3 regions of the Pseudocolwellia antarctica genome follow, and region 1 is predicted to be linked to each of the others. Evidence: predicted binding sites of a transcription regulator. Region 1 holds the regulator's gene; each other region holds the start of a gene.
The links. Region 1 encodes sigma-54, which starts transcription at its own class of promoters, with help from an activator protein. Its sites were predicted from a motif close to GTTGGCACGNNNNTNGNNT; they were not measured.
Positions count from the first base shown of each region.

Region 2: ACPUVN_RS06145 (CmpA/NrtA family ABC transporter substrate-binding protein) is a predicted target of sigma-54. The motif match lies at 2,961-2,979, and genes of this name have one in related genera.
Region 3: glnK (P-II family nitrogen regulator) is a predicted target of sigma-54. The motif match lies at 3,801-3,819, and genes of this name have one in related genera.

Region 1 is NZ_CP187926.1:4,263,645-4,268,597, forward strand. It holds gene rapZ (RNase adapter RapZ) at 1-309, opposite strand, end outside; gene ptsN (PTS IIA-like nitrogen regulatory protein PtsN) at 329-781, opposite strand; gene hpf (ribosome hibernation promoting factor) at 815-1,102, opposite strand; gene ACPUVN_RS18475 (RNA polymerase factor sigma-54) at 1,136-2,647, opposite strand; gene lptB (LPS export ABC transporter ATP-binding protein) at 2,702-3,433, opposite strand; gene lptA (lipopolysaccharide transport periplasmic protein LptA) at 3,437-3,988, opposite strand; gene lptC (LPS export ABC transporter periplasmic protein LptC) at 3,954-4,520, opposite strand; gene kdsC (3-deoxy-manno-octulosonate-8-phosphatase KdsC) at 4,517-4,953, opposite strand, start outside.
Region 2 is NZ_CP187926.1:1,405,338-1,410,290, forward strand. It holds gene ACPUVN_RS06130 (ABC transporter ATP-binding protein) at 1-770, shown strand, start outside; gene ACPUVN_RS06135 (hypothetical protein) at 831-1,157, shown strand; gene ACPUVN_RS06140 (ANTAR domain-containing response regulator) at 1,859-2,539, shown strand; gene ACPUVN_RS06145 (CmpA/NrtA family ABC transporter substrate-binding protein) at 3,249-4,649, shown strand; gene ACPUVN_RS06150 (ABC transporter permease) at 4,841-4,953, shown strand, end outside.
Region 3 is NZ_CP187926.1:3,141,360-3,146,312, forward strand. It holds gene argR (transcriptional regulator ArgR) at 130-588, shown strand; gene ACPUVN_RS13570 (Dyp-type peroxidase) at 935-1,870, opposite strand; gene ACPUVN_RS13575 (ammonium transporter) at 2,134-3,414, opposite strand; gene glnK (P-II family nitrogen regulator) at 3,427-3,765, opposite strand; gene ACPUVN_RS13585 (HDOD domain-containing protein) at 4,051-4,896, opposite strand.

The DNA.
Region 1 (4,953 bases):
ATGTAATCTTCTGGTTTCACTGAAGCGTCTTATAAGATCACTGTCGTCAGCATCCAGATATAAAATGTTTAAATCAACGGTATTCGGTAGGTAATCTAATATTTCGGAAACATCTTGAGGATTGTTAGGTAAATTACGAACATCAATACTTACCGCTACATTTTCGTAATCGTTGATCACGGTATGCACGAGTGCAGGCAATAAATTTACAGGGATATTATCAACACAATAGTAACCTAAATCTTCTAGTACTCTTAAGGCTACTGATTTTCCTGAACCTGAACGTCCACTTACGATAATTAACTTCATTGAGCTGTTCGATCCTTTTTTATGTGTTTTGTTGGATAAGCTTGAACAATTCTTCATTACTTTGACACTTTCTAACTTGCTTAGCTATTTGCTTATTGCCGAATAACTTAGCAATACTTTGTAAAGTCGTTAAGTGCTCTTTACAAGCATCTTCGGGAACAAATAGGGCAATAAAAATATCGACAGGTTTATTGTCTATCGCGTCAAAGTCAATAGGTGTTTCAGTAGTTACGACAACAGCAACCACAGACTTAGCATTTGCCAGTCGCCCATGAGGGATTGCAATGCCATTGCCAATTCCTGTAGAGCCTAGTTTTTCTCTAGACACTAAACTTTCTAATAACTCGTACGGACTATGCTCAGAAATTTTGTCGGAGGCTATGGTGCAAATTTGGTCTAAAATTCGTTTCTTGCTAGAACCAGAAATTGCACAACATGTGCAATCTGGTAATAAGATATCTTGCAAAGTCATAATTACTTCTAAAGCCTACTTTATTCTACTGAGTTAATGGGTTGCGGTTTTGCCTTTGTACTTCAAAATTTGACGATCTAACTTTTCAATTAAAGCATCGATTGAAGCGTACATATCTTGATTGTCTGCCGTTGCATGAACTTCTGTACCTTTTAAATGAACAGTTGCTTCAGCAATTTGGTTTATTTTCTCAACTGTTAATACTACATATACATTATTAATTTGATCAATATGTCGTTCTAGCCTTAAAAATTTCGTATTAACATATTCGCGTAAAGAGTTAGTGATATCTACATGGTGGCCTGTTAGGTTTATTTGCATAAGTTAACGTCCTCTTTTAGTCATATTGGAAAATTATATTAAGCTCTTACGTTGATTCGACGGCGGTATTGATAATGACTCTCTATATTTCGCGACAGTACGACGCGCGACTTTGATACCTTGCTCAGCAAGGATTTCTGCCATTTTGTTATCACTTAATGGTTTTGCTGGAATTTCTGCGGCAACAAGTTTCTTAATAAGCTCTCTTATTGCTGTAGAAGAACAGTCACCACCATTATCAGTGCTTACATGGCTTGAGAAAAAGTATTTAAGTTCAAAAATCCCTCTTGGGGTATGCATGTACTTTTGAGTAGTTACGCGAGAAATTGTTGATTCATGCATATCTACTGCTTCAGCAATGTCATTTAAAACCATAGGTCTCATGGATTCAGGACCATGTTCAAAAAAGCCCTGTTGACGCTGCACTATACAATTTGACACTTTTAATAATGTATCGTTCCTACTTTCTAAACTTTTAATAAACCATTTAGCTTCTTGCAAGTTAGAACGTATATATTGTGTATCGTTTGATGACTTCATTGAGCGGCTCATCGATGCATACTGTTGATTTACAGAAAGCTTAGGTGCTGTGTCTGGGTTTAATTCTACTACCCAGCGACCATTTTTCTTTTCAACGGAAACATCAGGGATCACGTATTGTTCATCACTTTTAACAACACTGTCGCCAGGACGAGGATCTAATGATTGAATTAAGCGTAATACTTCGCGTAGTTGATCTTCTTTTAAACGCGTTTTACGCATTAATTGACGGTAATCTCTATTACCTAATAAATCTATATGCTCTTTTACAACTTGTTTACTTTCTTTAAGCCAAGGTGTAGCGGTATCAAATTGATTAAGTTGTATCAGTAAACAATCAGCAACAGAACGTGCACCTACACCTACAGGATCAAAAACATTAATACGTTTTAGTACGGCTTGAACTTCGTCTAATTCAAGATCTTCAATACCAACACAATCGAGAATGTCTTCACAAGAAACCGTTAGGTATCCTGACTCATCAATAGCTTCAATAATGGCTATGGCGATGGTTTTATCGGTATCACTAAAAGGAGTTAGTTCCATTTGCCACAAAAGATGATCTTGTAGAGAATCTTTGGTTTCACCTTGATAGGTATAATCTTCAGAAGGAGAGCTAATACTACCTGTATTAGAAATACCTGCGCTGTAGCTTTCATCCCATGTGGTATCTATATTAAGTTCTTCGGGGATGTCGGTATTGCTCATCGCTTCAGTCGTTGATATTTCATCAATAGAGGGAGTAGAGTCTTCTGAACCGTCAGTGCTGCCTTTATCTGTATCCGCTTTTGCGTTTGCAGAGAATGCATCTTCTAAATTATTAACGGAACTATCCTGAGAGTTAGGGGAACTCTCATCAACTTCAAGCAACGGGTTATTCTCCAAAGCTTCTTGAATTTCCTGTTGTAAATCTAACGTTGATAGTTGCAGCAACTTTATTGCTTGTTGCAACTGAGGTGTCATCGTTAGATGTTGTCCTATACGGAGTTGTAAAGAAGGGCGCATCTACGTATTATTTATCCTATTAATCATATAAACATTATTGATACTTATTGATAACTATAGCGTAAATTGTTCGCCAAGGTATACATCTCTTACATGTTGATTTGAAAGTATCTCATCAGCATTACCTTCTGCGATTAATTCACCATGACTTACAATATAGGCATGTTCACATACATCAAGTGTTTCACGAACATTATGGTCTGTTATGAGTATGCCGATGCCTCGTTCTTTTAAGTGTAGAATAATCTTTTTAATATCACCTACAGAGATAGGGTCGACACCCGCAAAAGGTTCATCTAATAATATAAACTTAGGGTCTGCGGCTAATGCTCGTGCAATTTCTACTCTGCGACGCTCACCACCCGATAAACTCATACCTAAATTGTCTTTTATGTGGCCTATATTAAACTCTTCTAGTAAGTGCTCTAACTTTGCTTCGCGTTCAACTTGGTTTAAAGCTTTTTGCGTTTGTAAAATGGCCATGATGTTGTCATAAACGCTAAGTTTTCTGAAAATTGAAGCTTCTTGAGGAAGGTAACCAATACCTTTTCTAGCACGTTCATGCATAGGTAATAAGGTGACATCTTCATCATTAAGAACAATAGAGCCTTCATCGTTAGGTACAAGACCTACAATCATGTAAAAAGAGGTTGTTTTACCTGCGCCATTTGGGCCGAGTAAGCCAACAATTTGACCCGCGTTAACGGTTAAGCCAACATTTTTTACAACTTTACGGCTTTTGTATGATTTAGCCAAACCTTTTGCAATTAGAGTAGAGGTAGCCATGCTTTATTGAATATCCTCAACGAGTGGTTTGTCTGTGTTTATTTTGGTTTTAGTTTTTGGCTGAATAACTGTTTTCACTTTGTCATTCTCATTACTTTCAGCATTCACATATTCTGTTTCTGCGTTATAAGTAATTTTGCTACCACTTACTTCACTACCGTCTTGTTGTAATAATGCATTACCTGAAATAACCACAGTATTTAAAGAAGGTTCGTATCTAATTTCGTTGGCTTGTAAGTTAATCGGCTTGCCATCGTCTAATGTTTGCTCAAACGTTGCTGGCTTTCCTTTAGCTATATAGGTTTTTTCACCTGTATCAACATCGGTGATCACTTGTACTAAGTCAGCCTTAATAATTAGGGTGCCTTGTTTGATAACTACATTATCGATGTAACTAAAAATTTTATTTTTTAGATCCGCTGATTGTTTGCTGGCATCAATACTTAATTCTTGATTTATATCGAGCTTTTTAGCTAAAGCTGTAGAGCTAGCTAAAGACGATAATACGAGAATTAATAAGCTACTTTTGAGTTTTTTGGTAAATAGTTTGCACATGTTCAGTTAATGTCATCTGTTTGGTGTTTATATCAACAATTAATCCAGAACCGTACACGGTAAAGCCATTACCTAAAATAACGATGGCTTGTTCTGAGCTAATAATGTTTGTGTTTAAGTCTAATTCAATCGATTTTCCATGAATTTGCTGTATTAAGCTATCAGGATCCGTAGATTCTAACTTCACTCTATTTTTTAAGCTTACACGATTGTTTTTAAACAGTGTGCCTTCTTTTGAGCTAATTTTCCATGGAACATCTTTATTTTCTGGGTATAAGGTCAAGCTCGGAAATTCAAAGTGAGTAACTTCTATACCCGAATAATGTTCCATTCTTTGTGCATCGATAATATGAGAAAGCGCTCCAGTTTCACTAAAAGTGTTACTTTTTAATGATTCAGCAATAAAGTCGGGCGTTAATTCTGTATCTATCGTTTTTATTATTTGTTGATGTGATTGCTTCCATTCTATTAAACCGTAAGCAATGCAGGCTACTAATAAAGCAAATAAAGCTGTGGTGTAAAGCCTATTCATATACTAGCGCCAGTTGCATTAGCTAGTGTATTTTGAGTTTGCATAATTAAATCACACACTTCACGAACAGCACCAAAACCTCCACGAGTGAAGGTGGTGTAATGTGCTAATTGTAAAATCTGAGGGTGAGCATCATTGACTGCAATACTTAACCCGATATAAGCCATACATTCATAATCAGGCATATCGTCGCCAATATAAGCAACTTGTTCAGGTTTTAAATTTAGTTTGTTTAGAATGTTTTTTAACGCAGGTAGTTTATCTTCTTCACCTTGAACTATGTGTTTTACGTTCAGCGCTGTCATTCTGGTTTGCACTATATTGGATTGTCGCCCTGTAATCACAGCAACATCAACACCGCTTGCTCCTAGTGCTTTTATTCCGTATCCATCTTTAGTATGAAAGGCTTTTAACTCTTCACCGTCATTTCCTA
Region 2 (4,953 bases), 1.7 Mb from region 1:
CCACACTGTTCAGTATTTTATGTGGTTATATTCCTTATAACAGTGGATGCGTTTCTATTGTAGGTGAATCGCCAAGTAGAGCGGCTGTTAACAATTACTTTAGTGCGTTGCCACAAGATGCTCAATTAGACCCTAAATACTCAATAGAGAAGCAGTTACAGTTTTATGCTCAGCTGCAAGGCTTTAGCAGTAAGCAAAGTATTATTGAAGCGCATCGTGTATTAAGTTTGGTAGGACTTGCTGATAGTTATAAAGTAAAACCTCTAGAGTTATCTCATGGTATGCGCAAGCGTGCGTCTATTGCTCAATCTTTAATGGGTTCTCCAGAGCTGATTATATTAGACGAAGCAACAGCAGGGCTTGATCCTAAACACGCTAAAGATATTAGAGAGATTATTTCTAATCTATCGGGTGATATTACCTTTGTATTAAGCTCACATGACTTGAGTGAACTCGAACGTTTATGTGACCAAGTGTTATACCTAGAAAAAGGTAAATTACAGAACTATCAAGTACAACAAAGCGATGATGATTTACAATATTTAACTCTGCGTATGAAGCAACATACAGATAACTTTGTTCAAGAAGTATCAAATGTACCTGGCGTACAAAATGTCGCGTTGTTGCAAGGTAAAGAATATCTTATTAGTTATAAAGAACTAGAAAATTCAACACCTTTAGATATTGCTTTTTTAACCTTATGTTATAAAAATAATTGGACCTACTCACAATTAGTGAAAGGTAAAACTTTAGAAAACCAATTATTTTAAACTTCCGGTTTTAGAGCGTTAATTTTTGATGAACAAGCGAACAAATAAAGTAACAGTAAAATGATGCAAGCAAACACACAAAAACTTTACGAACTAACGGTTGAAGCTAACGACCTGTTTATTGAAAAGTCTCCGAGTATTAGTACGTCTGTTGGCTTGATGGACAAGGCTCTTCGAAAGAAGGGCATTCCTGCAGATGCCGTAACTGTTGATGCCATAGTAAGTAAGAACCGATTGATTTTCATTTTACTTGATAGCGATACTTCAACTGTAGGTATTGGCTTAGGCAACATAGCAGAAGACAGTATTAATTTAGTTGAGAAAATATCATTAAGCAGTTTAAGCGCTAAAATTATTGCGGATAAACTACTAACGTATTTAACATAAACCTTTAGCTTATAATTGTTGTTACAACAGCGTTTATAAGTTACAGGTGCTGTTTATAATAGCTTTAGAATTGTCACTCAGTTCGTATAGCTTTACCGATAAGCTTTACGTAATAGCTAAAGTTTAAATAAGATCTGATATTGAGCTTAAGCTGAGAACAAAACGTTAAAATGAGATCCGTAAATTGGATATGAAACTTGTAACAGTAATATCAAACACTCTCTAAAGCCATCCGAAACACCCATAAACTATATCTAATATCCCTAAAGTCATTAACACTCTTTAAAGTAATACGCTGATATACCCAAGCAAACTTACACCTAAATTCATATGTAATACCAAACGGATTAAATTCTCGCCCTTCGGGAGCTCATTAGCAAACTGATAACATCACAAAATTAAAAAAATATAGAATAACTATGTTTAATCAATTTTGCTTGTTCTAAGCTTGCTAATGTAGCTCTAAGTTGCTCAATAAATTAATCCGTTTGGTATAAATTAGGTCTTCTTTGAACATACGTAAAGCTTCGTAAAATCCCACTTTAGCGCAGCGCTGCATCATTTAAGGTCATTCAGCACTCGCCTATATCAACCTGAATGTTTAACTAACTGATTTTAAAGTTAAATTTACTCTGATCGTCTTGGTCTGTTTTTTGAATAATAACCAACCAATATATGCTTTATAGTTATCGAGAAATGATATGAACTCTATAAATAATCATTCAAACCAAATGGTTGCTAAGCCTAAAATTAAAATCCTGTTAATTGAGAATCAAAACTATAAACAAAATAATATTGTTGAGGTTCTTGCTGATTCTGAATATGAAGTCTGTTGTGTGCTTAGTACCAATAGCTTGTTTATGGATGGAGCTCTTGTAAGTACTGAAAGTGGTGTCGATGAAGTTACTGATTCTATTTCTTTAGCTAGAGAAGTTGAACAACATGATCCTGATGTAATTGTTATTGATGTTGAGTTTCCAAAAGAGCGCATGCTTGCAAGCTTAAACTACATTTCAAGTAATGCTCTTAAACCTATTGTGATGTTTTCAGAGCAAGATGGTACTGATTTAATTAACGTATTGATTAAATCAGGCGTTACAGCTTATGTAGCAGGGGAAACAGACTTCAGGCGGATCAAATCGATATTAGATACTGCTATTGCACGCTTTGTTTATCATCAAACTTTAAAGCAAGAGTTGGCGATCACTAAGAATAAGCTAACGCACCAACGCACTGTAGAACAAGCCAAATTATTATTGATGAAAAACAAGAGATTTACTGAGCAAGAGGCGTATCACAACATAAGAAAAATGGCGATGAACAACGGTCAGAAAGTTGAAGATGTCGCTAAAAATATTATTTCGTTAGCTTCAATTTTATAAGGCAATAGATCTCGGTTTAAGATGTTTTTATCGTGTATTACTTTATAAAAACCATCTTGAATTGATTGGCTCAAACTCCGAAAATACCTTTCACCTCGTGCTTTATATTTATCGTTTTTCTTGTTTAGGTCGTAAAAAAACAAGATAAATAGCGGGTCTAACTCAACAAAAATCAACAATAAAATCCGTAAAATATCGACTAGATAAATATGCATTAAATTGAATTCATATCTGTTATCAACTGCTTTACCTACTTCTCCTGTAACGCACCAAAAAATCCATTTCCTGTTCAATATAAGTGCAAAAACTTCGCACCAAATAATTGAGTAATTGTTCGATGAAAGTGCAGTTCTACCCATTTCAATATCATAAAAATATACGTGAAACTTGTTAAGCGTCTGTTTTTAATCGTTAAATGTTTTTTGGCACAGTATTCGCAATATATCTATTTATTATAGAAGTGCTTTTTAAATAAAGTATTAGGCATATAAGTATTAGAAATGTTTGTGCTTAACACTATGTATTTAAAAAGTTAAGACACCCTGTTTATTATTACAAAAGTGAAATAGTAAACGTTAAGAGTAATAGCTCTTACACCCCTTAAACTGATGTTGCTGCAACGGCGTAGTTATTTATTAGTTTAGCATTTTGGTTTGTTAAAACTGGATATAAATTTAGTCACGACAAGCTTCACTATTTGGAGAAAACAATGTTTGCTAAACCGTTAAAAAACTTTAATAAGAAAATTTGTAGCGCCATTATTGCTAGTAGCTGTTTATTGGCTGGTGCAGTTACTACATTAACCGTATCTGCTGATGAAATTGGCTTTGCTGAAAAAGAAGAACTTAAGTTTGGTTTTATAAAATTAACTGATATGGCACCTATCGCAATAGCTTATGAAAAAGGCTATTTTGAAGATGAAGGTTTGTACGTAACTATAGAAGCTCAAGCTAACTGGAAAGTATTATTAGATGGTGTAATTGATGGGCGTTTAGATGGTGCTCATATGTTAGCAGGTCAACCTATAGCAGCAACAATTGGTTATGGTACTAAAGCTGAGATTGTTACACCGTTTTCAATGGACTTAAATGGTAACGCCATTACGGTATCTAACAAGATATGGGAACAAATGAAGCCACACATTCCAAAAATGGCAGACGGACGTCCAGTTCATCCAATCAAAGCTGATGCTTTAAAACCTGTAGTAGAAAGCTATATAGACCAAGGAAAGCCATTCAAAATGGGTATGGTGTTTCCTGTATCAACGCATAACTACGAGTTACGTTATTGGTTAGCGGCAGGGGGCATTCATCCAGGGTTTTATGCACCACATAAAGGTGACACTTCAGGCACTATTGACGCACAAGCACTACTATCGGTAACACCACCACCACAAATGCCAGCAACAATGGAAGCGGGCACTATATATGGCTATTGTGTAGGTGAACCTTGGAACCAACAAGCAGTATTTAAAGGTATTGGTGTTCCCGTTGTTACCGATTACGAAATATGGAAAAACAACCCAGAGAAAGTATTTGGTTTATCTAAGTCTTTCACTGAAAAATACCCAAATACAACCTTACGTTTAACTCGCGCTTTAATACGTGCAGCTAAATGGTTAGATGATAACGATAATGCTAACCGTCCAGAAGCGGTGAAAATATTATCGCAATCAAATTATGTAGGAGCAGATTACAACGTTATTGCTAATTCAATGACAGGGACTTTTGAATATGAGAAAGGTGATAAACGAGCAGTGCCTGACTTCAACGTATTCTTCCGTCATAACGCGACTTATCCTTATTACTCAGATGCTATTTGGTATTTAACACAAATGCGTCGTTGGGGACAAATTAGCGATAGCAAACCTGATAGCTGGTACAAAGATATAGCGAAAAAAGTATACCGCCCAGACATCTACATTGCTGCAGCTAAGTCACTTATTGCTGACAAATTAATTAAGGCATCAGAATTCCCTGACTTTGAAAATGAAACAGGATTCCGTAAACCACAAACTCACTTTATTGATAACTTGGTTTACGACGGTAACGAGCCTAATGCTTATATTAATCAATTTAAAATTGGTTTGAAATCAGACGATAAAATTTAATATCGATTCATTCAGTTTAAGCTTAATTGATTAATTACGTAGGTCAGTAATAAGGCCTACGTATTAAGGAAATAATTGTGACCACCTTAATAAGTAAATTTGTAACCAGTAGCGCTGCACTTAAAGAAGTGAAAGTGTTTAAACAAAAGTTCACTCGCTTTAGCGAATATGCAAAACCCGTATTATTACCTATGATAGGTATGCTAATTTTTCTATTTTTATGGACCTTAGCAGCCAGTAGTATTAATACCTCTTTAGGCAAGTTCCCAGGCCCCGCAGAAGTTAGCACTCAAATGGTAAACCT
Region 3 (4,953 bases), 1.1 Mb from region 1:
GCTTATAGTTTAATGACGTTTTTATTAAAACCCCATATAATCAAGTGTTAGCTTTAGTAAGCTCTAACTAAATAAGCTAACGTTTTCTCAGTATTTTTCACAGTAAAACAATATAATTTGGCGGTTCCATTGAAACAAGAAGCATTAGTACAAGCCTTTAAAGATCTCTTAAAACAAGAGCAGTTTGCCTCTCAAGGAGAAATTGTAGAAGCTTTAAAAGCTCAAGATTTTGATAACATTAGTCAATCTAAAGTTTCAAGAATGCTCAGTAAATTTGGTGCAGTAAGAACACGCAATGCACGTCAAGAAATGGTGTACTGTTTACCTGCAGAGTTGAGTGTGCCAACAGCTAAAAGCCCACTTAAACAACTTGTTTTAGATATTGAACATAATGATGTAATGATTATTATACGAACAAGCCCAGGTGCAGCTCAATTAATTGCACGCTTGTTAGATAGTTTAAGTAAAAGTGATGGTGTGTTGGGAACAATTGCGGGTGACGATACTATATTTATAGCACCAACTGATGTAACAAAAATACAAAAGACGATTGAAAGATTAGAAGTACTTTTTTCTAAAAACTTTTAACTTTGTCCCTATTGGTAAATGAAGAAGTCAGTAATTATTAACGCTTCTTTGTTTACCTTGTTTGATCCCTTCTGAAGTATTTAATTAAAAAACCTCTTCTTCGTTTATAAAAATCATTTCTTGATATATAAACGTCAAAAAATATTAAACGTTAACAGCTATTTTTACTTGCTTCATCGTTAAATTTTATTAGTCATAATTCCAATGAATTAAAAACACCTTAAACCGAGTTCAGGTTCATTAATGTGATTAACTGACTTTATATTTTAAGCAAAAAAAAAGAGCGGTAAAACTAGACTTTGATCTGAGTATTTATACTGCTCTTATTATGTTTCTATATTCGTACCTAGCTATCGATGTCGTCAGCCAGCTTTTCTAAGAATGTTAAACTTGGTGCAAAGAAAGCTGCGCCAGTTTCTGCTTGTGTATATTTCAGCATATGATCAAAATCTCCATTCTCATCACCAAAAATCATACTTTTAAGCATAATTTCAAAAGGCTTAGGAGATTGACAGTAAGATACAAAAAACAAACCTTGTTGCTTCATATCGCCATAAGGCATGCTTTGTCTTAATATCTCAAGGGCATTACCCTCTTCATCCTTTAAACCCGTACGTTTAATGTGAGATGTAGGTAATTTGTTTTCTGTACTATATTCTTCGTTATCAATTTTTGTACGCGCAAACACATCTTCTTGCGCTTTAACTTCTAACGTATTCCATAGATTTAAGTTATGACGATAACGCTGAACATGTAAATAACTGCCTTTGGCAAATTCACTGTCTTCATCTTCACTCACTAAAGCGACTTCTCTTCTATGCATACCTTTAGGGTTTTCGGTACCGTCAACAAAACCGGTTAAATCCCTGCCATCAAGAAAACGAAATGCACGTACTTGTTCAGCTAACTCAACACTGTCTCCTAATAAGGCACAAACTTTAGTTGTAACGATGTGGTTTACGTCTGCCCGATCACTTCTTATTTCTATATAAAGATCGTAATTGTTCGCTGGAGCAGTACGATCTTCGCAAGCCATTAGCGGAAAGTTGGTTAACTCTTTAGGACGAGCGTTAGGATAAAACTCATCCCAATAACCAGCGCCTATAGCAAAAACACCAATAAGGTTGGCTTCAGAAAATCTGTCGGCGTATTTATCGAGTAAAGCTGGAAGTCTTGATAATGCTTGGCGCAAGTAATCTTTTTTATCATCTAAAACATTAAACAGCAGATAATTGCCATGTAAGTTAGGTTCTGCACAAACACCAAATTGCTCTCTAGCCATAAAAATCCTATTTGTCTGTTACGACTTTATTTTACACATTTTATTATTTAAGGAGATGATCATAATTCTATTGTAGAAAAGCTTTAACGTAGCTTTTTTATAATCTTAAGTATTATAAACTACTTTTAATACTTTGATGAAAGAATCATCGAATATAGTCGATTCTAACTGATTATAAACACTGTAAAAATATCAAATGATAAATATTAAAAAAGCAGCCCGTAGGCTGCTTTACATGTTTAATAAGCTTACTTTACACGTAATTAGCCGCGTGTAAATTCAGGGTATGCTTCCATACCACAATCAGCCTTATCAACACCTTCGTATTCTTCTTCTTCTGTTACACGAATACCCATTACTAGTTTCAATACAAACCAAACGATGAAACTTGTTACAAATACCCAAGTAAATATAGTTGCAGCACCAATCAGCTGACCACTAAATGAAGATGCAGAGTTAGTTACTGGTACTAATAATAAACCAAATAAACCAACTACACCGTGAACAGAGATAGCACCTACAGGATCATCAATCTTAATTTTATCAAGCGCTAAGATAGATAATACTACGATGATACCAGCGATAGCACCAAAGATAGTTGCTTGAATTGGAGTAGGTGTTGAAGGTTCAGCTGTAATAGCAACAAGACCTGCTAACGCACCGTTTAAACACATAGTTAAATCTGCTTTCTTAAATAAGATTTTAGCAAATAATAAAGCGGCAACAGCACCTGCAGCAGCAGCAGCGTTAGTATTTAAAAATACCATAGCAACAGAGTTTGCACTGCTGATATCGCCAAGTTTTAATACAGAACCACCGTTAAAACCAAACCAACCCATCCATAAAATGAATGTACCTAATGTTGCCATTGGTAAGTTAGCACCTGGGATAGCGTTTACTTTACCGTCTGCAGTGTATTTACCTTTACGAGCACCAAGTAATAATACACCAGCTAAAGCAGCAGAAGCACCAGCCATATGTACGATACCTGAACCAGCGAAATCAGAGAAACCAAGGTCACCTAATGTATATAAACCAAATACAGCATCGCCATTCCAAGTCCAGCTACCTTCCATAGGGTAGATAAAGCCAGTTAAAACAACTGTAAATGCTAAGAAAGCCCAAAGCTTCATACGCTCAGCAACTGCACCAGAAACAATAGACATTGCTGTAGCAACGAATACTACTTGGAAAAAGAAGTCAGAAGCGTTTGAGTAAACTGAACCACCGTCAAAACCAGCTTCAGCAGACTCAGCTAAAACAGTTGCAACTAGAGCATCTGCATCTGCAGCACCGTCAAGTGCAATACCGTTTAAGAATACACCACCACCGTACATGATGTCGTAACCGATAACTAAATACATGATTGAAGAAATAGCATATAAGGCTACGTTCTTAGTTAATATTTCAGTGGTGTTTTTAGCTCTAACTAAACCCGCTTCTAACATTGAGAAACCAGCAGCCATCCACATAACTAATGCACCACAAATTAAGAAATAAAATGTGTCCATTGCATATTGAAGTTGAAAAATATTTTGTTCCATAATAATTACTCCTTAAAGTGCTTCAGCATCGTTTTCGCCAGTACGAATACGTACAGCTTGTTCTAAGTTGTATACGAAGATTTTACCATCGCCAATTTTACCTGTGTAAGCTGCTTTAGCGATTACTTCAACTAAACGCTCAACAATATCGTCGTTTACAGCAATTTCCAATTTCACTTTAGGTAAAAAATCTACTTGGTATTCAGCACCACGATAAAGCTCGGTATGACCTTTCTGACGACCGAAGCCTTTAACTTCACTCACAGTAAGACCTTCAACACCTATTTCAGATATAGCTTCACGAACATCATCAAGCTTGAAAGGCTTTATTATTGCATTTATTATTTTCATTTAGTTGACCCCTATGTTTTGTATTAACATCTAATATACAAATGGTATGCCAATTAATTTTTACAATAAAAATCAAATAGTTAAAAGGTTAAAATGTATTTTCAATGTTTTTATTGCACCAAAACAAACCAGTAGAAGTTTGGCATGATATTAATTGGTGCAAAAATAGAGGCAAGATTTAGTCTTTAATTAATAAGCTGAATTTAGAGAAAATAATCGGAGGGGAATTCAATAGATATAAACTTAAAGCCAATTTATATCTATTGAGTTTTTTATATAGAACTTTTAAAAAATAACAGAAGATCCTGGAGATAAAATAGATAAAATACTGAGTCGATCAACATTACAAAAATGGTTAGCAGCAAGTATCATCTTAGGGTTAACTTTTAAATCAGCCAATATTTCGGCGCTAATCAATGAAGATGGCTTATGTTTTTTACAACTATAATTCAATAGCATGGCGCGTTTAGATAAATACAATAACTTAGTTTCAACTGTTGCAAATTCAAAGTCGTATTGGTCTTGATCTCGAATAGGCTCAATTAAAGTATAAGGTAGCTGCCACAGCTTAAGTAAATCGCCACTACATTCCGCATAAGTAAATCCAATTTCACTTTTTTGTTTATCCCATGGCAGTTCAGCAGAGGTAAAAGTATTACAAGCTTCAATTTTAGTCGGCATACTTTGGTGTACCGCTAGTTCGCCAATATTATGTAATAAACCTAATATAAATAAGCGTTCTGCATTAGGTACATTTAATTCTGTCCCTAAAAATTTAATAATTAAAGCACAATCAACAGCTTGTTCCCAAAAGCTTTCTAAATATTCGGGGTCACCATCAATCGATTTAAATGCGTCTGTAATAAAGTAAGCAATAATTAAATTATAAACTTCGGTGATACCTAAAACTAAAACAGCTTTTGAAATGGTTTCTATCTTACCTGGATAATTAAAAAACGAGCTATTCGCTAACTTAAGGATCGTTATTGATAAGGTAGGATCTAAAATTATAATGTCAGCTATGTCATCAATGGTTGATGAATCATTATCAATTAATTCTTTTATACGAGAAAAAGAGTCCGAAAGAATAAAAACTTCTTCAGCATTTTCTGCACATTCAAACGCATTCATAACATAATTTCCTAAAGGTAATAAAAATGTAGACCTACAACTATTTACAAAGTAATG